4 regions of the Vibrio sp. VPAP30 genome follow, and region 4 is predicted to be linked to each of the others. Evidence: predicted binding sites of a transcription regulator. Region 4 holds the regulator's gene; each other region holds the start of a gene.
The links. Region 4 encodes PurR, which represses purine synthesis genes. Its sites were predicted from a motif close to TNANGNAAACGTTTNCNTNA; they were not measured.
Positions count from the first base shown of each region.

Region 1: the regulator PurR is predicted to act here: its motif matches at 2,680-2,699, upstream of purT (formate-dependent phosphoribosylglycinamide formyltransferase).
Region 2: the regulator PurR is predicted to act here: its motif matches at 2,033-2,052, upstream of purL (phosphoribosylformylglycinamidine synthase).
Region 3: the regulator PurR is predicted to act here: its motif matches at 2,778-2,797, upstream of metK (methionine adenosyltransferase).

Region 1 is NZ_LBLS01000018.1:38,416-43,823, reverse strand. Features, by position in the region: gene ZX61_RS06955 (CidB/LrgB family autolysis modulator) at 1-82, shown strand, start outside; gene cdd (cytidine deaminase) at 326-1,213, shown strand; gene ZX61_RS06945 (HD-GYP domain-containing protein) at 1,264-2,469, opposite strand; gene purT (formate-dependent phosphoribosylglycinamide formyltransferase) at 2,763-3,938, shown strand; gene ZX61_RS06935 (thiopurine S-methyltransferase) at 3,991-4,641, opposite strand; gene ZX61_RS06930 (RelA/SpoT domain-containing protein) at 4,981-5,408, shown strand, end outside.
Region 2 is NZ_LBLS01000043.1:199,013-204,420, reverse strand. Features, by position in the region: gene purL (phosphoribosylformylglycinamidine synthase) at 1-1,869, opposite strand, end outside; gene mltF (membrane-bound lytic murein transglycosylase MltF) at 2,185-3,720, shown strand; gene ZX61_RS24675 (hypothetical protein) at 3,925-4,059, shown strand; gene tadA (tRNA adenosine(34) deaminase TadA) at 4,104-4,643, opposite strand; gene ZX61_RS21190 (AbgT family transporter) at 4,755-5,408, opposite strand, start outside.
Region 3 is NZ_LBLS01000036.1:40,060-45,467, forward strand. Features, by position in the region: gene ZX61_RS15620 (SprT family zinc-dependent metalloprotease) at 1-332, opposite strand, end outside; gene ZX61_RS15625 (DUF2189 domain-containing protein) at 402-1,199, opposite strand; gene metK (methionine adenosyltransferase) at 1,473-2,627, opposite strand; gene tkt (transketolase) at 2,951-4,945, shown strand; gene epd (erythrose-4-phosphate dehydrogenase) at 5,079-5,408, shown strand, end outside.
Region 4 is NZ_LBLS01000043.1:493,569-498,976, reverse strand. Features, by position in the region: gene elyC (envelope biogenesis factor ElyC) at 1-170, shown strand, start outside; gene torR (two-component system response regulator TorR) at 250-963, opposite strand; gene torD (molecular chaperone TorD) at 1,201-1,848, shown strand; gene purR (HTH-type transcriptional repressor PurR) at 2,060-3,067, shown strand; cyclic di-GMP riboswitch class I at 3,211-3,297, shown strand; gene ZX61_RS22470 (TfoX/Sxy family DNA transformation protein) at 3,437-4,027, shown strand; gene ZX61_RS22465 (TVP38/TMEM64 family protein) at 4,173-4,865, shown strand; gene ZX61_RS22460 (DUF2007 domain-containing protein) at 4,865-5,170, shown strand; gene ZX61_RS22455 (alpha/beta fold hydrolase) at 5,167-5,408, opposite strand, start outside.

The DNA of each region.
Region 1 (5,408 bases), on a different contig from region 4:
TTTGGCATTAGTCGTTTGCGGTGTGATTACATCAATCCTTGCCCCTTCTTTCTTTACCCTTGCAGTGTGGCTTTCAGCGTAATGGATTATAGTCGAGCTGCAATTTGTGGCTCGACGCATATCACTAAATTGTTTGCTGCAATCGTTATCATGTGTGACATCACTCAAATAATGCAACAAGCAATCGCGTTACAATCACTGTCGTGACACAGATCACCGAAATATTCTCTCCTTTACATAGAATGTAATACCAATATCGGAGTTTACACATTAGCTTCTGGCTCTAAACTCAAAGATATCAACAATGTTTATTAAAGGACTCACTATGAGAAGCCGCATTGAACAGGCGCTATCTGAAGTGCCAAAAAACGTAGCAGATTTCTTATCTCCTATTCTTCTTGCTGACGATTTTGACGCAACGATTTCTTCAGAGCAGTTTGAGCAACTACTCGCGATCTCTGGCCTAGATGATGCTGAACTTCGTGTTGCCCTTCTGCCATTTGCTGCGGCTTATTCGTATGCGCCACTTTCAAACTTCTATGTCGGTGCAATTGTACGCGGCTTGTCTGGCAAACTTTACTTCGGTGCGAATGTAGAGTTTGATGGTGTACAACTTGGGCAGACGGTTCACGCAGAGCAATCCGCCATTAGCCATGCTTGGATGAAAGGTGAACAAGGCGTTGCAGACATTACGATCAATTTTAGCCCTTGTGGTCATTGTCGTCAGTTTATGAATGAGCTATCGACCGCAGACAAGTTAAAGATTCAATTGCCACAGCGCGATAGTAAATCCCTTCAAGAATACTTGCCTGAGTCATTTGGACCATCTGATCTTGGTATCGAATCGGCACTAATGACCACGGTTGATCACGGTAAGCAAAGTAATGAGCAAGATGAATTGCTTCAGCTTGCAATTACCGCATTGAACCGAAGCCATGCACCATACACCCACAACCTAAGTGGTGTGGCAATCAAAATGAAAGATGGCAAAGTTTATCAAGGTGCGTACGCAGAAAACGCAGCGTTTAACCCTAGCTTGCCTCCACTACAAGTTGCTCTAGTTCAGCTTTTGCTCGACCGTCAAGGACTAAATGATATTGAGGCCGCAGCTCTGGTTGAAGTGGAAGCAGGAACAATCAGCCACCTAGCGAATACTCAAGCGACACTTGAAGCGTTAAACCCTGACATACCAATTACTTACTTGGAATTATAAATGAAGAAAGGCGTTAATTTGGCGCCTTTACTTTTTTGGTAGTGCTAGCATCATACATCGAAAAATGGTTTTGAGTCGACTTCCAATTGACTGGGCGCTATGCCTTTTTTAATCGTTAGCTTAGCTGTTTTCATATCAACAAAGCTAACGTCGACAAACCTGTGATATTTGCGCGAGTAAAAACACTTAATCTCTGGTTTTAACGGCTCATTCGCGTTCGACGTCCAAACAATACCAACTCGCCCGTCGCTCAGTTCAACCAAAGCCCCAACGGGGAACACGCCGATACAGTTAATAAACTTATACACGAGTTCTTTGTCTAGATGGCTTGGTGTTAAGCTCAGAATAATCTTAAACGCTTCTGCTGGACTCATGCCTTGCTTGTAACAACGATCTGCAGTCAATGCATCATAAATGTCGACAATACAGCTCATACGCCCGTGAAGAGGTATCTCATCACCTTTGAGCCCTGCAGGGTAACCGTTGCCATCGAGCTTTTCATGGTGCATTAAGCACACGTCTTTGCTTATGTCACTTAAGCCTGCAACGGTCGTGACTATGTGCTGAGCATAAACCTGATGAAGCTTCATATGCTCAAACTCTTCAGGCGTTAATCGGGCTGGTTTATGCAGAACTTTATCATCTACTTTGATCTTGCCAACATCGTGAATAATGCCGCCAATCGCCATTTGTTTAAGCGTATCTCGTGGTAAGCCAAGGTGCTTACCAAATGTCACCAGTAAAGTAGCAACGTTAACGGAATGCTCTAGAAGGTATTCATCCTTGCTACGTAGCGCAGATACACAATGTAGCGCGTCTGAATCAAGCAAAATAGATTCAATCATGTCATCAGCGAGGCTGTCCAGCTCATCGACATGTATCGGTTGACCGTCGAATGTTTGCGTCAAGATCTTGTGCGCAAGCCCCTTCGCTTCCTTGATTATCTTCTGTGCTTTTTTCTGTTGAGAAAAACGACTTACCTTTTTTCGCTTCACTGGAGTGGAAGCTTCTTGCGGCTCATCGACTTCTTCCACGACTTTAACAGGTTTAAAGACGCTTCCTTTTGCTGATAATCCCTTGTCTACCCACGCAAATTTAACTCCATTTTTAACTAGCTGTTTAACAGCTTGTTTAGATGGTACACGTCCCGCATTAGCAAGGTTTACACGTTTACTGTCTTCTATTGCAGTCACAAACATGCCAACAGTCAGCGTATCTATTGGGATTTTTATGGATTTTTCCGGGTCGAACTGCATTAAGTTGGTAGCCCTATAATATTAGGAATTGTTATTTCTATTGATTATAACTCCAAAGATGAGTATTTACGTAATAAGCGCATACAACTGCTCAATTAACACCCAAGTAGTGGCTAGAAAATTGAGCTTTGTCTTGATCCACGCAAAATAGCGGCTCTTTATATCGAGTTTAATCAGCGTTGGAAACTGCTATCACTTGTGGAAAACCCAAAAAGCAAACGTTTGCTTTTTGGGTTTTTATGAGTATCATGCTCGCAAAATTATCTATTCCTCTTCAAATTTTAGGGTTAATTATGTTCGGTACTGCAACTGCATATCATGCAACACGCGTTCTGCTCTTAGGCTCTGGTGAACTCGGAAAAGAGGTCGCCATCGAATGTCAACGTCTCGGCCTTGAAGTGATCGCATGCGATCGATATGAAAATGCGCCAGCGATGCAAGTCGCCCATCGCAGTTATACACTCGATATGCTTGATGGTGATGCACTGCAAGCGATCATCGAAAAAGAAAAGCCAAATTACGTAGTCCCTGAAATTGAAGCTATTGCAACAGATACTTTGGTCGAGTTAGAAACTCAAGGTTTGAACGTTGTACCTTCTGCAAAAGCAACCAAACTAACAATGAACCGCGAAGGTATTCGCCGCTTAGCTGCTGAAGAACTCAACCTCACAACATCTCCCTATCGCTTTGCAGACAATTATGAAGAGTTTGTGGTTGCGGTAGAAACGGTAGGCTTACCTTGTGTCTGTAAACCAGTCATGAGTTCGTCTGGTAAGGGGCAAAGCGTTCTCAAATCCGCTAAAGATATCGACAAGGCGTGGAACTATGCTCAAGAAGGCGGGCGTACTGGAGCAGGTCGTGTGATTGTTGAGGGTTTCATTGACTTCGATTATGAGATTACACTCCTTACCGTTCGCGCAGTCGATGGCGTTCACTTCTGCGCGCCGATTGGTCACCGTCAGGAAGATGGCGACTACCGTGAGTCATGGCAGCCACAGCACATGACAGACAAAGCACTATCATCCGCGCAAGAAGCCGCTGGAAAAGTCGTGAATGCACTTGGTGGGCACGGTATCTTTGGTGTCGAGTTGTTCGTTAAAGGCGATACCGTGATCTTCAATGAAGTCTCCCCTCGCCCTCATGACACGGGTTTGGTCACTTTAATGTCACAAGACAGTTCCGAGTTTGCCCTTCACGTACGCGCATTCACTGGAATGCCTATCTCAGACATCACTCACTATGGCCCAGCCGCTTCTGCGGTAATTTTAGGCCAGGGCACATCAACGGATATTCGATTTGAAGGTCTTGAGAATGCCCTAGCTGCACCACAAACTCAACTTCGCTTGTTTGGCAAGCCAGATATTGATGGTCGCCGCCGTCTTGGCGTTGCAATCACTCGTCGCAACTCTATCGAACAAGCGATTGAGGACGCTAAACACAGTGCAGGTAAAGTTAAAATTATCTACTAAGGTCTTTAGTCGATAGAAAAAGGCTTGGTCGTTATAACCAAGCCTTTATTATTTACATCGTCTCAATCAGGTAAACTTCTTCGACAAATCGTGCTGATTCGTGTTTGGTAATTTTTGGATGCTTTTCAGCCTCTTCATTGCTCTCTAGCTTAGTAATTTTGCAGCCTCGATAGAGCTCCTTCACCTCTGATTCAGGTACAGAAAATGGAGGCCCTGCCATAAGCTCCTGATCGTAATCGAGAGTGACAAGCAATATTCGTCCACCAGGCTTAAGCAACGATTTGAGCCGTTCTACATATTGCGCTCGCATTTCTTTAGGCAGAGCAACCAAAGAAGCACGATCATAAACGATATCAACAGGTTTGATTGGCGCAGAGAAATAATCTCCTACATAGATGGATAGCTCATCAAACTGAAACAGTTCATGCTGACCATTTATCGGCATAACCATTGGTGTGTAGAAGTGCTCTGCAAAGAAAGCGCGTACAGCAATATTGCTCAACTCTACCCCTTGCACATCCGAATGCTTAGTCGCAAGCCAGACTAAATCTTCTGACTTCCCGCACAAAGGAACAAACACATCATCGTCGTGACTTGGATTCGTGTGCTGCCAATACTTAATCAATAGCGGATTAACATCTTCTAGGTGAAAACCAATTTGGTTTGCCGCCCATTTACCGTGCCAAAACTCTGGGTCTTTCATGCTCTTTCTCTGTTACTGACTTTGTGGTGCATAGGCTACCTGAAAGCGATGGGAAGTGGTATATCAACTTAAACTCCTGTCTGAATACTTCATTCAGATTAGGTTCATTTTCAGTCTTTATACTTAGTTACATATTGAAGATGAACCTTTGAATAGGGCTGCACTCTAATTAAGCACCAAGGAAATGCGAGACTGTTCAAGCTTTTTTAAACAGTCTAAGGGAAAGCGATTGGAATCGCACAAAGAGCCCCCATTAACTATGTAGAGATGAGTAGCGCTAGTGATTGAAACCTTTTTCGACAACTTATTAGCTAAGCCCTACACATCTAAGGAGAGTGAATGAGCCTATTTCTGCGAACTACGGCCCTGATGCTTCTAATGCTCAGCCGTGCACCTGCATTTGCTGCTATTCCAACTGCGCCGGGTAACGAGGAAAACCGTTCTACGAACCAGAACGAAGTGTGTTCCAAAGCATTCAAACACAACCTAAGCGGCCTTTACGGCATTAAATCAATGTCGACGACTCCACTTCAGCCATACACCGATTTCGACGTGCTGTATAGCAAAGCGCACCAAGCCCAAGCTGAACTTGAAACCATCTGTAAAAGTACAGCCCTGCTCACTTCAACTGAATCTTTCTTCGCTGGCATTAAATCGTCTGACCGTGCAAAAGAAAAAGTTGCTTATGAACTTAATGGCCAAGCTGAGCGCATCACTGATCTAGCCCGCGCAACAATTGTCGCCGACGATATCGAAGGTTTGATGTC
Region 2 (5,408 bases), 290 kb from region 4:
TGCATCACGGTGCATCTTAGGCGTCTTACCTAGAAGCACATCCATTGGCATGTCGATTGGCGTGTTGTCGAAGTGTGAATCTTCAAGTTTCAGTTCACGCTCTTCCGTTGCCACACCTACTACAGCGTATGGTGCGCGCTCACGCTTACAGATCGCATCGAATACTTCCATGTTCTCTGGTGCAACCGCCATTACGTAACGCTCTTGAGATTCATTACACCAGATCTCAAGCGGGCTCATACCTGGTTCATCATTTGGTACATCACGTAGTTGGAAAATACCACCACGTTCGCCATCGTCTACCAGTTCTGGAAGTGCGTTAGAGATACCGCCGGCGCCAACATCGTGGATGAATGCGATTGGGTTAGCATCACCTAGCTGCCAACAACGGTCGATCACTTCCTGACAACGGCGTTCCATTTCTGGGTTTTCACGCTGTACTGAAGCAAAATCTAGATCTTCTGCTGATTGACCAGACGCCATTGAAGATGCCGCACCGCCACCTAGGCCGATGTTCATTGCAGGACCGCCAAGCACAATTAAGCTTGCACCGACCGGGATCTCTTTCTTCTGCACGTGCTCGTCACGGATGTTACCCATACCACCAGCAATCATGATTGGTTTGTGGTAACCACGAACCTCTTCACCTGCGTGAGAGTTCACTTTTTCTTCGTAAGTACGGAAGTAACCGAGCAGGTTTGGACGACCAAATTCGTTGTTGAACGCCGCGCCACCGAGTGGGCCTTCTAGCATGATGTCTAGTGCGTTAACGATTCGCCCCGGCTTACCGAAATCTGTTTCCCATGGTTGTTCAAAACCTGGAATGCGTAGGTTAGAAGTTGTAAAGCCAACAAGACCTGCTTTTGGCTTACCACCAATACCTGTTGCGCCTTCATCACGGATTTCACCGCCTGAACCTGTAGAGGCACCCGGCCATGGAGAGATAGCTGTTGGGTGGTTGTGCGTTTCCACCTTCATAAGAATATGTGCTTTCTCTTGGCTGTAACCGTATTGACGAGTTTCTGGATTCGGGAAGAAGCGACCCACATCAGAACCTACCATTACCGCTGCGTTATCTTTATATGCAGATAGCACATTTTCTGGTGTCGTTTCGAAAGTGTTCTTGATCATCTTAAACAGAGACTTCTCTTGCTTAACACCGTCGATAGTCCAATCTGCGTTGAAGATCTTGTGACGACAGTGCTCTGAGTTCGCCTGTGCAAACATCATTAGCTCGATGTCGGTAGGGTTACGATCCAGTTTGTTTACGAACGCATCGTAAAGATATTCGATTTCGTCATCGGCAAGTGCAAGACCTAGGGTAACGTTTGCGTTTTCAAGTGCAGCACGGCCACCTTTAAGTAGGTCAACATCCGCGACTGGCGCAGGCTCAGCCACTTGGAATAGTGCTTGTGCAGATTCAAATTCAGTGAATACCACTTCCATCATGCGGTCATGCAAGATAGCTTTGAGCTCAACCAGTTGAAGCTCGCTTAGCTCAGCCGATGATTCGATGTAGTAAGCCGTACCACGCTCTAGACGAACAACCTTATCTAGACCACAGTTATTAGCGATATCCGTCGACTTTGAAGACCAAGGCGAGATAGTACCTGGGCGAGGAGTCGCAAGAAGAAGTAGACCTTCAGGTGCGTACTCTTCACCATTTTCGTCAAAAGAAAGTGTTGGACCATAAGTTAGGAGTTTTTCTAGTTTCTCAACTTCAGACGCATCTAGGTCTGTCGTTAGATCAGCAAAGTGTGCAAACTCAGCGTAAATACCTGTTACAGGTAGGCCCAGTTCACGACAAAGCTCTAGAAGCTTGTTAACACGAAATTCAGATAGAGCTGGGGAGCCACGAAAAATTCTCATGCGCTTAGGTCTCTTATGCAATTGATTAAGGTGATATTGGAATAAATTCAGTGAGTTACTGCACTACTTCGAAGCTATTCACGAAATTCTGCCAAACCTATGCCGATTCCACCTCTTCACTTGCGAGCGCATTATATAGCAATTATTTTTGTGATGTAACACCAAAAGCAACCGTTTGCGTCATTTTTTTTGTCAATTTTGAATTACAACAAGATTAAGATTTTAACTACAGTTATCTCGCCTACTCACTGATTGGCTTGCCTTGTTATGACACTCTGCTATAAATGCCGTACTGGATGTATGAGATCGTCGTTAATGAAGAAGTATTATAAAAGTCACTTTATGTCACTGAGTCTGATTATGATTTCAGCCTTGTTGCTCTCAGGCTGCCAAATCGAATCAGAACCCAAAAGTGAACTCGACTTAATTAAAGAGCGTGGCGTGCTACGCGTAGGTACCCTAAACAACCAACTGTCATATTATATTGGTCCCGACGGCCCTGCTGGTCTCGACTATGAGTTAGCACGCGAATTCGCTAACGAGTTAGGTGTTCAGCTTGAGATGAAACCTGCTTACCGTATTTCTAGCCTCTACCCTGCTCTCGAAAAAGGTGAAATAGACATCATAGCGGCAGGGCTGAGTCAATCACCTGAACGTCTTAACAACTTCCGCCCAGGCCCTGCTTACTATTACGTAAGCCAACAAGTGGTGTATAAGAAAGGCAATTGGCGCCCCAGAAGCCTGAAACAACTACTCGCAAAGCAGGCTGAACTGATCGAAAAAAATCAGGGGCAAGATATCTTAAGCATTGTCGGTGACTCTCACTTTAATAAAACTCTTACAGATATTAAGACCCAGTATCCTGAGTTTTCCTATCACGTTGATCCCAATGCAGATGTTAATGATCTGCTTAAAGCCGTATCTAAAGGAGAGTTGAGATTCACAGTCGCAGATTCAGTAGAGGTATCACTCTCTCAGCGAATCTATCCAGATATCGCACTAGCGTTCGAACTGACAGAAGATCAGCCTATTTCATGGTTTTTACGTCCCTCTCAAGATGAAAGCCTGTACGGACTTTTAATTGAGTTTTTCGGTGCAATAAACCAATCCGGCCACCTTGCTTCTCTCGAAGAGAAATACATTGGCCATGTTGGCAGCTTTGATTATGTTGATACCCGCGCTTTTATTCGCGCTCTCGATTCTAAACTACCGAAATGGTCACCACTATTTAAAAAATATTCTGATGAATTTGACTGGCGCCTAGTTGCAGCCTTGGCTTACCAAGAATCTCATTGGAACCCTGTAGCAAAATCACCAACTGGGGTACGTGGGATGATGATGCTCACATTGCCAACAGCAAAAAGCGTTGGCGTTACCAATCGCCTCAATCCTAATCAGTCTGTGCGCGGTGGCGTGGAATATCTACGCCGGATGGTTGAACGCATCCCTGATTCAATCGAAGAACATGAAAAGATTTGGTTTGCTCTGGCTTCCTACAACGTGGGCTATGGTCATATGATGGATGCCAGACGTCTGACCAAGCGCCAAGGCGGTAACCCAGATGCGTGGTCAGATGTTAAAGATCGTCTGCCACTGCTGCGTCAGAAAAAGTATTACAGTCAAACGCGTTACGGATTCGCTCGTGGCGATGAGGCACGTAACTACGTTGAAAACATTCGCCGTTATTACCAAAGTATCATCGGTCATGTAGAGCAACAATCAGTCTCAAATGATGATGCCAGCATAGATGATTTAACCGTAATCCAAGTACCTGAAGCTTCAATCTCAGACGCGACATCGACTTCTGCAGCACAGCCCGCGTTAGTAAATGAGAATACAGGCGAACAATAATCACCGGGAGCGCTATTTTGCTTAAAGATAGCGCTCTTGATTTCCCTTCAAATCGCCCACATATAATATCGTGTCGAAGATCACTTACGGACTTTCTTAAAATCGTAACAATGAGCAGGTATAAGACGTTAACCGTTTGAATATTTGTCGCCTTCGATTCCATTCGTGATTGATTTAGTTTTAACCATAATAGGAGGTTGTTTTATGGCTAGACGTAGAATGCAGTCAAAACGCCTTAATAAGACTGTTGCAGCAAACCGCCGAAAGCGTATGTTAAGCAACAACAAGAAAAAGGTGATTGCACGTCACCGCGCTTTTATGCAGTTAATCGCTGTATAATCCACAAAGAGCAAACATCTTAATGAAGATGTTTGCTTGAAAGCTTACTCACCCTGTAGTTTCAGCTTTAGTTTTCTTGCCTTTTTACGCTGCGCTCTTTTCTCTTTACGACGACGTTTAAAGAATGTCTGAAGCTGAATACGGCACTCTTCTTCTAGCAAACCATACTCGACATCTGCATAGTGGTAAGCTGCTTGGTGCTCAAACAGATTTAACACAGTCCCAGCAGCTCCAGCTTTTAGATCGCGAGCTCCAAATACAACTCTCTTCACTCGGCTATGTAATAGCGCCCCAGCGCACATGGGGCATGGCTCTAGAGTGACATAAAGGGTAGTATCCAACAGCCGATAATTCTGCAACGCTTGGCCTGCTTTACGCAATGTCTGAATTTCAGCATGCGCCGTGGCATCGTGCTCACCTATCGACTGGTTCCAACCCTGTGCAATCACTTCACCATCTTTGACTAAAACAGCACCGACGGGCACTTCACCTTCCGCTTCGGCTCTCTCGGCAAGTTGCATAGCCATACGCATAAAGTGATGATCTTGTTCAGAAAATTGGGGGGCTTCTTGCTCAATAGACACTATGTTTGCTCGCAGCATTAATTAGGGAGATGGATTATAGCGTTTCAAATCGAGTATAACAAAACGCCCAACATTTTAAGCTGGGCGTTGTTAATAGATAGTTCGGTAAGATTAAAAACCTAACGGCAAGCCAAAGGTAAAGAAACCAATCAATACTGCCGACCACAAAGTTAAGAAAGCGACCGAATAAGGCACCATAATGGCAATCACATCACCAAATGTCAGCTCAGGTTTGTACTTACGCATAAAGGCGAGAACAACACCGGCATAGCTCATCATTGGAGTAATGATGTTGGTGGAAGAATCAGCAACACGGTAAGCCGCGGTGACTAAATCTGGTGTCATATTCGGGTTAACCTGATACAACATTGGAACGAAAATTGGACCAAGCAGCATCCATTTGGATGTTAGGCCACCAACGAACAAGTTAATCACAGCGGTGGTCAAAATAAAGCCAAGCAGCATTAACGCAGGGAACTGTTGAAGACCCAGTGACTGTAAGAAAGTCGCGCCTAGATAAGTCACATAAGTGCCCAAACCTGAGTAGCTAAGTAGCGCTAAGAAGTTGTAACAGAAGAAGGTTAGTACTAACACATAACCCATGGTGTTCATCTGCTTAACCATCGCAGTTACAACGTCTTGAAGCTTCTTGAATTTGCCAGTTGCAACACCAAAGCACAGACCAACAACAGCAAACACCAAAGAGATAAGAAGGATGATGTTATCTAGGTAAGGGGTTACCTCTTTACCAGCGTCATTGGTATA
Region 3 (5,408 bases), on a different contig from region 4:
CTGTGGGTTGTTTTTGCAGGCACTTTAAAGACGGCTTCCATCACGCCTTGCCACTCTTTCCCATGTGGTCGAACGCGCCCATAGACTTGGTAAGTGATCAAATGGGCTACTTCATGAGGGATAACTTCTGCTAAAAAAGCCAGCTTATTTTCCCTGAATAGTACAGGGTTGAGGCGAATTTGATTAAGTTGAAGGTAGGCTTTACCTGCTGCTTTTCCACGTAGTTTGAAGTTGAGGTGAGGAATAGAGAATGGACGGTTAAAGGCTAGGGATGCCACTTGAATACAGTCAGCCATTACCTTCTTTGCACGGTACTCTAGTTCTAAATCCAACATCGACTCCAATAAAAACGCCCCTAAAGCTAGGGGCGAATCATATCTTGGTTCATATGATAGTGCGAGTTATGGGAGATGTTTTTTCTTGATTGTCTCGTGATAAGCGTGCCACGTACCGTAGCCGAGAATTGGCATGGTAAACAGCATACCAATTCCGTAAGTTGCAAAGCCCACTAATATACCGCCGCATATCAATGCTGCCCACACAATCATTGCCGGGATATTCGACTTTACGGCGTTAAAGCTTGAGAATACCGCAGTCATCATATCGACGCGGCGCTCCATCATTAGTGGAATAGAGAAGGCAGAAATGCTAAATACCACGCAAGCTAGAATTAAGCCAACTAAAGAACCTATCACTAGAAATGGCATGAAGTCAGTCAGTGGTGCACCTTGCACCGATGGATAAAGCGCATGAAGCAGTGCAGCAATTCTCATCCAAAAAATCATACACACCGCCAGTAACACCGCAAACGCCCATTGCGAGGTAGAGTTACGGCTGATTGCCTTCATTGAGTGTAACAGGCTAGCATTGTGGCCTCTTTCTCTCTCCCAACTTGCATCATAGAGCCCGAGAGCAAGGAAAGGACCAATCAGCATGTAAACCACAAGACTTGGCATCACCACTAAGTGGGTGCCTTGCCATTGGACAAGTAAAACGATGCCAATTGCGGCGGCCATAAAGCACAAACCGTAAAAAGCACTGATCAGAGGCATGCGGACGAAGTCATGCAAACCGAGTGCAAGCCAGTGGAATGGAGCTGAAATACTGACCTGATTGCACTGAATAGTGCGGGCGTATTCTGAATCTGGGACCTGCTTTTGTTTATCTTTGAAGTCGTCTGAGTTAACCGTACGAGGCATACGCCCTCCTTGATCGATTCTCTACCTACACTGTGCTAGTTAAGCAGCAGTGAATGGAACTCGATGCCCGGCTTGGCGACGTCGTTGATGTAAGCGGCGCATCAGTTAAACTGTTTACGAAGCGAAATCGATGAGTGATTTTGTCCGTTAACATATTTTTAACTATTGACCCCATGGCAAAAAAATACAAATTTCTTGATGTTTTTTTGCGTACAAAAAAAGAACGTCTGGTAAACCAGACGTTCTTTAACTGTTTGTTCGAGCAATGCAAGATTATTTCAGACCAGCAAACTCACGTAGTAGTGCTGCTTTGTCTGTTGCTTCCCAAGGGAACTCTTCGCGACCAAAGTGACCGTATGCAGCTGTCTTTTTGTAGATAGGCTGAAGTAAGTTCAACATCTCTTGCAGACCGTATGGGCGAAGATCGAAGTGTTGACGTACTGCTTCAACGATAATGTCTTGCGATACTTTCTCAGTACCGAAGGTTTCAACCATTATAGAGGTTGGATCTGCCACACCGATAGCATAAGAAAGTTGAATTTCACAACGATCTGCTAGGCCTGCAGCAACAATGTTCTTAGCTACGTAACGCGCTGCGTATGCTGCGCTGCGGTCAACTTTTGATGGATCTTTACCAGAGAAAGCACCGCCGCCGTGACGGGCTGCACCACCGTAAGTATCAACAATGATCTTACGACCTGTTAGACCACAGTCACCCATAGGACCGCCGATGACGAAGCGACCAGTTGGGTTGATGAAGAAGTTTGTCTCTTTGTTGATCCACTCAGAAGGCAGTACAGGTTTGATGATCTCTTCCATTACCGCTTCACGCAGGTCTGGTGTAGAGATTGAATCACAGTGCTGTGTAGAAAGAACCACAGCATCAATGCCAACAATCTTACCTTGGTCGTACTGGAAGGTTACCTGAGATTTAGCGTCAGGGCGTAACCATGGCAGTGTGCCGTTTTTACGTACTTCAGCTTGTTTTTGTACAAGAAGGTGCGAGTAGGTAATCGGTGCTGGCATTAGAATGTCAGTTTCGTTAGTCGCGTAACCGAACATGATGCCTTGGTCACCAGCGCCTTGCTCTTTAGGATCCGCTTTATCAACACCTTGGTTGATGTCAGGAGACTGCTTACCGATAGTGTTTAGAACTGCACAAGAGTTTGCATCGAACCCCATATCAGAGTGAACGTAACCGATTTCACGTACCGTCTGGCGAGTTAGCTCTTCGATATCTACCCATGCTGATGTTGTGATTTCACCACCAACCATCACCATGCCAGTCTTTACGTAAGTTTCACACGCAACACGTGCTTTTGGATCTTGCTCTAGAATCGCATCAAGGACTGCATCAGAAATTTGGTCAGCAATTTTATCTGGATGACCTTCTGAAACAGACTCAGAAGTAAACAGGTGCTTAGCCATGTGAGCTCCACTTTTAATTTTTTAGAGAGCGCTCCCGTTATTAAAGGTGGAGCACTAATAAATAATACTGATATCTGTAGGTGTATCTACATCTAGACGTCTATTTTAGTTTTGAACGCTCGGATTACAAGCTCTTTTTTGCTATTTGATAAAACCAAACGTTTGCTTTAACTGTTCGAAATATTAGTAACTTTTGTCGATTTGCTGCGAAAGCTAAGAAATTTGTGAGCTTTTGTCTTGGAAAACGATTGCAGTGCTGGTGGTGCTTTGAGAGAATTATCGCCCATTTTATTTTGATTCGCTTAATCCATTCAGGAGCTGACATGTCTTCTCGTCAACATCTCGCTAATGCAATCCGTACGCTAAGTATGGACGGTGTACAACAAGCAAACTCTGGCCACCCAGGTGCACCTATGGGTATGGCTGATATCGCTGAAGTTCTTTGGCGCTCACATCTAAACCATAACCCGGCAAACCCAGAGTGGGCTGACCGCGACCGTTTCGTACTATCAAACGGCCACGGTTCTATGCTTATATACTCGCTACTGCACCTAGCAGGTTACGAGCTGTCTATCGACGATTTGAAAAACTTCCGTCAGCTGCACTCTAAGACTCCAGGTCACCCAGAGTACGGTTACGCACCAGGTATCGAAACAACAACTGGGCCACTAGGCCAGGGTATCACTAACGCTGTAGGTATGGCGCTGGCTGAGAAGACCCTTGCAGCACAGTTCAACAAAGAAGGCCACGACATCGTTGACCACTTCACTTATGCATTCATGGGTGACGGCTGTCTGATGGAAGGTATCTCTCATGAAGCGTGTTCACTGGCAGGTACACTAGGTCTTGGTAAACTTATCGCGTTCTGGGATGACAACGGCATCTCAATCGATGGTGAAGTTGAAGGTTGGTTCTCTGACGATACACCTAAGCGTTTTAAAGCTTACGGCTGGCACGTGATCCCAGCAGTAGACGGTCATGATTCTGAAGCGATTAACGCAGCAATTATTGCAGCGAAAGCAGATCCTCGACCAACGCTAATCTGTACTAAAACAGTGATCGGTTTTGGTTCGCCTAATAAGTCTGGTTCACATGACTGTCACGGTGCACCACTAGGCGCTGAAGAAATTGCAGCAACACGTAAAGAGCTTGGTTGGGAATACGGTCCATTTGAAATCCCTGCTGATGTATATACACAGTGGGATGCAAAAGAAGCAGGTGCAGCTAAGGAAGCTGCGTGGAATGCTAAATTCGATGCATACGCGGCAGCTTACCCAGTTGAAGCAGCAGAGCTTAATCGTCGTCTAAACGGCGACCTACCAGCACGGTGGGAAGAGAAAGCAAACGCAATCATTGCTGATCTTCAAGCGAACCCAGCCAATATTGCATCACGTAAAGCGTCGCAAAATGCTCTAGAAGCGTTCGGTGCTATGCTACCAGAATTCCTAGGCGGCTCTGCTGACCTTGCGCCTTCTAACCTAACCATGTGGTCTGGTTCTAAGTCAGTATCTGCAGAAGATGCTTCTGGTAACTACATCCACTATGGTGTACGTGAGTTCGGTATGACAGCAATCATGAACGGTATTGCTCTGCATGGTGGTTTTGTACCATACGGTGCAACTTTCCTAATGTTCATGGAATACGCACGTAACGCAATGCGTATGGCTGCTCTGATGAAAGTTCAGAACATCCAAGTTTACACGCACGACTCTATCGGCCTAGGCGAAGATGGTCCAACTCACCAACCAGTTGAGCAAATGGCATCTCTACGTCTAACGCCAAACATGAGCACATGGCGTCCATGTGACCAAGTTGAGTCGGCAGTGGCATGGAAATTAGCAATTGAGCGCAAAGATGGCCCTACTGCTCTAATCTTCTCTCGTCAAAACCTTGCACAGCAAGCGCGTAGCGAAGATCAAGTGGCTAACATCGCTAAGGGTGGCTACATCCTGAAAGATTGTGCAGGCAAGCCAGAGCTTATCCTTATCGCAACAGGTTCAGAGGTTGAGTTAGCAGTAGAAGCAGCAGCGCAACTAACGGCTGAAGGCAAGCAAGTACGCGTTGTTTCAATGCCATCAACAGATGCATTCGACAAGCAAGACGCTGAATACCGTGAAGCAGTACTACCCTCAGATGTAACAGCTCGTATCGCAGTAGAAGCTGGCATTGCTGACTTCTGGTACAAGTACGTTGGCTTCGGTGGTAAAATCATCGGTATGACAACATTCGGTGAATCTGCACCAGCAGGCGAGCTATTCAAGATGTTTGGTTTCACTACAGAAAACGTAGTCAACACAGCGAAAGAGCTTCTAGCTTAATTGTTAATTGCTTTGAAAGCCGGGTCCTTGTGACTCGGCTTTTTTGTTTTTACCCGATACGATGAACTAGATGCGATTTATAAAGCTATCAGGTAGTATTTGTGACACGAAAATGATGTAGGGCGATGGAGTTATGCTGAAAGTTGCGATCAACGGGTTTGGGCGTATTGGCCGTAATGTTTTACGGGCAGTCTATGAGAGTGGTAAAAACCAGCAAATTAAGGTCGTTGCGGTCAATGAGCTGGCGCAACCTGACGCTATGGCTCATTTGCTTCAATACGATACGAGCCATGGTCGGTTTGGTAAGAGAGTAACTAATGACCAAGAGCATATCTATATCCATCATGACGTCCCTTATCAAGGGACGGGAGAGTTTGACTCAATTCGTATTCTGCATCTGAGTGATATTGAACTTTTGCCTTGGCGCGATCTTGAGGTTGACTTGGTTCTTGACTGCACAGGT
Region 4 (5,408 bases):
CTCATAACAACATTAGCCAAGCATGGGAAAAATACACACCCAAAGGTAAGTACCTCGAGCAAACTGAACGATACTGGCACGAGACATTGGGCCGAATCTGGCAAACCTTGAGAGATTGGGCGTCAGACTACGAAGAGCAAGCTCTTCAAGCCTCTGAAAGCAAACTGTAACTATCAGTATCTCTAGGTAGAAAAATACCGAGGCAAGCCTCGGTATTTTTATGCAAGTCACATGTTCCAACCGTCGAATTTAATCACCCGCGAACATATAGCCTTCACCATGAACGGTAACAAAAATCTGCGGATTCTTTGGATCGAACTCCATCTTAGCTCGCATGCGACGAATCAACACATCAATCGTGCGATCATTCGGCGCATCAACACGATGGCTGATCATATTCAAAATACGCTCACGGCTGAGAACCTGATTCGGGTATGAAGACAAAGCAACCAGCAGCTCATACTCTGCTTTAGTCAGCTTCACAGGCTCTCCATTTCGGCTTAAAGCGCGGCGCTGAACATCAAACGTCCACTCGCCAAAGCGAACAACATTATCATCTTGCTTCGCTGCGCTATCCACTCCTGACGAATTACGTGCAGCGGAAATTCGCCACAATAAGTTCTTAACTCGAACCAGTAGCTCTCGTAATTCAAAAGGTTTAGTGACATAGTCATCGGCGCCCATTTCGAGGCCAACAATTTTGTCGATGCTGTCCGTGCGTCCTGTTACTAGGATAATTCCAATGTCTGATTGACTGCGTAGTTCGCGAGTTAGCATTAATCCATCTTCACCCGGTAGATTAATATCCAACATCACCAAATCAATCGCGTTGTTTTGTAGCATGTCTCGCATCTGCTCACCGCTTTCTGCTTCGCTGACTTGGTAACCTTCGTTCTGAAAGTAGCCAACGAGCTTGCTGCGAGTCACTACGTCATCTTCTACTACTAGTACATGATAACTCATCTGCACCACTTAATTTGCATTGGGAATAGTTCTATCATTTATTCTATTCATAAATAGTAACATTTCTAGTATTTATCACTTTAAAAACGAGAAAGATGATTTTTTATTGATTCAAGACAAAACCTCCGCCCTTGTTAATAAATGCTCATAATTCGTCTTTTATTGTCACGTAAGCCATTACCGCTATTCATTTTTATTAGTTACACTAATAGGTAGTTATTTTGGGAGTGATACCTAATGCAAGAAATCAAAGCATTCAACGAAAAACGTGCAGAAATCTATTGGTGGCTTTCAAGCCTTTACGCCAAAGAGCTAACCGAAGAGAACCTTGAGCAGTACCATTCAGCTCAAATCCGCTCTTTCCTTACTGGCCTTGGCGAGAATGCCGATCTCAAACCGTCGATTGATCGTGTCATTGACGCACTCAATCGCTTGATCGATCGCGAAGATGCTCAGCTTGAATTAGCCGCTGACTTTTGTGATCTGTTTTTGAAATCTGACCGCGACTCTGCACTGCCTTATGCTTCTATGTACATCGGCGAGTCGGGCCTACTCGATGACAAGCCGGCGAAAGAGATGGAAGCGTTAATGCTAGAGCATGGCGTTGCTGTCGATGAAAGCTTAAACGAGCCTGCTGATCACATTGCCATTGAACTCGATTTTCTAGGCAATCTCATCATTCGCTCCAATGAACTCGAACAAGAGCGCCATATTGAAGAAGCACTTATCGAGCAAGAGAGCTTCATTCGCCAGCACATTCTAAGCTGGGCACCTAAGTTTTCGGCTAAGTGCCAAACGCTCGATGAGTTCGGTTTTTACTCTGCTATTACGTCTCTAACAGTGGCATTCTTGGAATTGGACTGCGCATACTTAATCGGCGAGTAGAGTCTGACAATGTGAACTGGCACAGGTCAGGACAACGAATTTTGTTTGCCCTCAGTCAGATTGCGGTCTAAAATCGTGACCGCAAACGATAAAAATGAACTATTCAAATACAAACCGCTAAATAAGAGCGGTTTTTGTGTTTCTGATACTTTCTGCCAACTTATTCTAAACTGAATATATTCTCGTGGCAGTCATCGACAGGACAGAATTTATGGCCACTATTAAAGATGTTGCTCGCCTTGCAGGTGTTTCAACAACCACCGTGTCTCACGTCATCAACAAGACACGCTTTGTTGCAGAAGCGACACAAGAAAAAGTGATGGAAGCGGTAAATGAGCTTAACTACGCGCCAAGTGCCGTTGCGCGAAGCCTTAAGTGCAACACAACTCGCACAATTGGTATGCTAGTTACTCAATCGACTAACCTATTTTTCTCTGAAGTTATCGACGGCGTAGAAAGCTACTGTTATCGCCAAGGTTACACTCTGATCTTGTGTAACACAGGTGGTATCTATGAAAAGCAGCGTGACTACATTCGTATGCTTGCTGAAAAGCGGGTAGATGGCATTCTAGTCATGTGTTCCGATCTGACTGAAGAGCTGAGCGAGATGTTAGATCGCCACAAGGACATCCCTAAAGTTGTTATGGATTGGGGGCCAGAAAGCTCTCAAGCAGATAAGATCATCGACAACTCAGAAGAAGGTGGATACCTTGCGACCAAGTATTTAATCGAGCATGGCCACAAGGAGATTGCTTGCCTGAGCGGTCACTTTGAAAAAGCAGCTTGTGTCGAACGTATTCGAGGCTTCAAGCGTGCTATGGCTGAAGCTAAACTGCCCGTCAATGAAGACTGGATCTTAGAAGGCAACTTTGAGTGTGATACCGCGGTATTGGCGGCAGATAAGATCGTAGCAATGGATAACAAGCCGACAGCTGTGTTCTGTTTCAACGATACAATGGCATTAGGCCTGATGAGTCGATTACAGCAGAAAGGCATTCAAATCCCGCAAGATATGTCGGTGATTGGTTACGACAATATTGAGCTTGCAGAATACTTCTCTCCTCCACTAACAACGGTTCACCAACCAAAACGACGTGTAGGTAAAAACGCCTTTGAGATCCTTCTAGAGCGCATTAAAGATAAAGAACATGACAAACGCGTGTTCGAAATGCACCCTGAAATCGTCGAGCGTAAAACCGTTCGCAATCTAAATAAGTAACCTCAAGTCAAACGCTTAGCTAGTAGTCGTTTTATTGGCTAAGCGTATATATCCCCCCTATTTATTGAACCAATATCACATTTATCCCATTCAAATGTGATGCTCTGCGCAGTTTTATTTATTCTTAAAATGTTCGATTAATGCCACGAACAGGGCAAACCACTCCGAAAGGGTGGGACGCAAAGCCTCCGGCCTTAAACAATTTATTGTCTGGTAGCGGGGTTGCCGATGGCGAATATGCAAACTGTCATACCGTTTTTACTTGTTCTTGAGCTCGTATGACACCTTACTGACATTGTATCTGCATTATTTTGCTAATCTCTCGGACCTGCATTGGTGGCGTATACATATACACCGAGAAAACACAGCATGGATAAACCAATACTAAAAGACTCAATGCGTTTGTTTGAGCAGTTAGGCCATATTAAGTCTCGCTCAATGTTTGGTGGTTTTGGCATTTTTGCCGATGACACCATGTTCGCACTTGTAGTCAACGATAAGCTTCACGTACGCGCGGATGCCACTCTCGCTAAACAGTTTAAATCTCAAGGGCTCGAACCCTATGTTTACAAAAAACGTGGTTTCCCTGTCGTAACTAAGTACTTTGCTTTGTGTGACGATTTGGCGTCAGACAGCAGTAAAGCCCTAGAGATTGCTAACGTCGCACTCAGAGCAGCGAACGTAGAAAAACAAAGTCAGTCGCAAGCAAAACCAAATCGCTTGAAAGATCTACCTAACCTAAGGCTCGCTACTGAGAGAATGCTTAAAAAGGCAGGTATTGAGTCGGTTAAAAACCTTGAAGACGTCGGTGCAGTTCACGCTTTCAAAGCCATTCAATCCACACACTCTGCCGATGTAAATATCGAACTTTTATGGGCATTGGAAGGCGCGATCAACGGAACTCACTGGTCGGTCATTCCTCAAAGCCGTCGTCAAGAGCTATTAACTCAAGTTAGTTAATCAAGCAGTACTTATCTAAGAAGTCAGCCACAGCGCTGACTTTTTTATTTTTATCCATCGCAATGAAATTTGCTGCTTGCTTTCCCTGTCTTGTCTAGTAACACTTAATACATCTATCCTCGATGTAAGATGGAGCAGCTTCAACATGAATAAAAAAATCGTCCTTGGTATTCTCTTCGTTGCACTAATTGTTTTACTAGGCGTAAACTTTGGTCAATATCTCACGCTGGAAAATGCGAAAGCCCAACAAGCTGAGTTGGCTACCTTTATTGCCGACAACTTTACGGTTGCAGCGGCCACTTATTTTCTGGCTTACATAGCTATTACGGCCTTTTCTATCCCCGGAGCTGCAGTTGTGACGCTGCTAGGCGCCGCACTATTTGGTTTCTGGACTAGCCTACTGCTGGTTTCATTCGCCAGTACAATAGGTGCAACCCTTGCATTTTTAAGTAGTCGATATTTGCTACGTGATTGGGTACAGAGCAAATTTGGTGAGAAACTCAATGCCATTAACCAAGGCGTTGAGAAAGACGGTGCATTCTACCTTTTTTCTCTTCGCTTGATTCCAGTGTTCCCATTTTTCCTGATCAACTTGCTCATGGGTTTAACCCCAATCGCAACGGTACGTTTTTACCTTGTTAGCCAATTAGGCATGTTGCCTGGCACCGCTGTCTACTTGAACGCTGGCACGCAACTGGCTCAAATTGAAAGCTTGTCTGGCATAGTGTCTCCGACGGTGCTGGCATCTTTTGCCTTATTGGGACTGTTCCCCGTCATTGCTAAATGGATCATGGCGAAGGTTAAGGCCTCTCCTTCAACTTCAAATGGCAATGCTTGATGAGAATCTACTCGGCATCGACACCTACCGAAGCTCACATTGTTTGTGAGCTTTTAAAGTCTTGCCATATCGAATGTGAAGTACGCGGAGAAGGCGTATTTGGCTTACAGGGTGAAGTGCCATTTGGAGAGAGCAGCGAACCTTACATCTGGCTGCTGAATCACAGTCAAATCATTCAAGCCAATGCAGTCATCAAAGAGTTTAGGAATGCGCAGATAGGTTCAAATTGGAACTGTAGCAATTGTGGTGAGTCCAACGAGTCCCAGTTTGGCGCATGTTGGCAATGCGGCGAAACTGCACCTTAACTGTTAGGCGCTTTAATTTGCTGCTGAATAAACGAAATTGAGTGGTGATTGAACTCTTCTGGTCGTTCAACGTTACAAACGTGTCCGCAGTCACGAATTTCTTGAAGCTGACTCTGCCTATGGACTGCGACCATCTCTTTCACGGGCTGGATAAACATATAGTCCCGTTCTCCCATCAAATAGAGGGTTGGTATTGGTAACTCTCTATCTTTGAAATACTTCATCAGAGGATTGACTT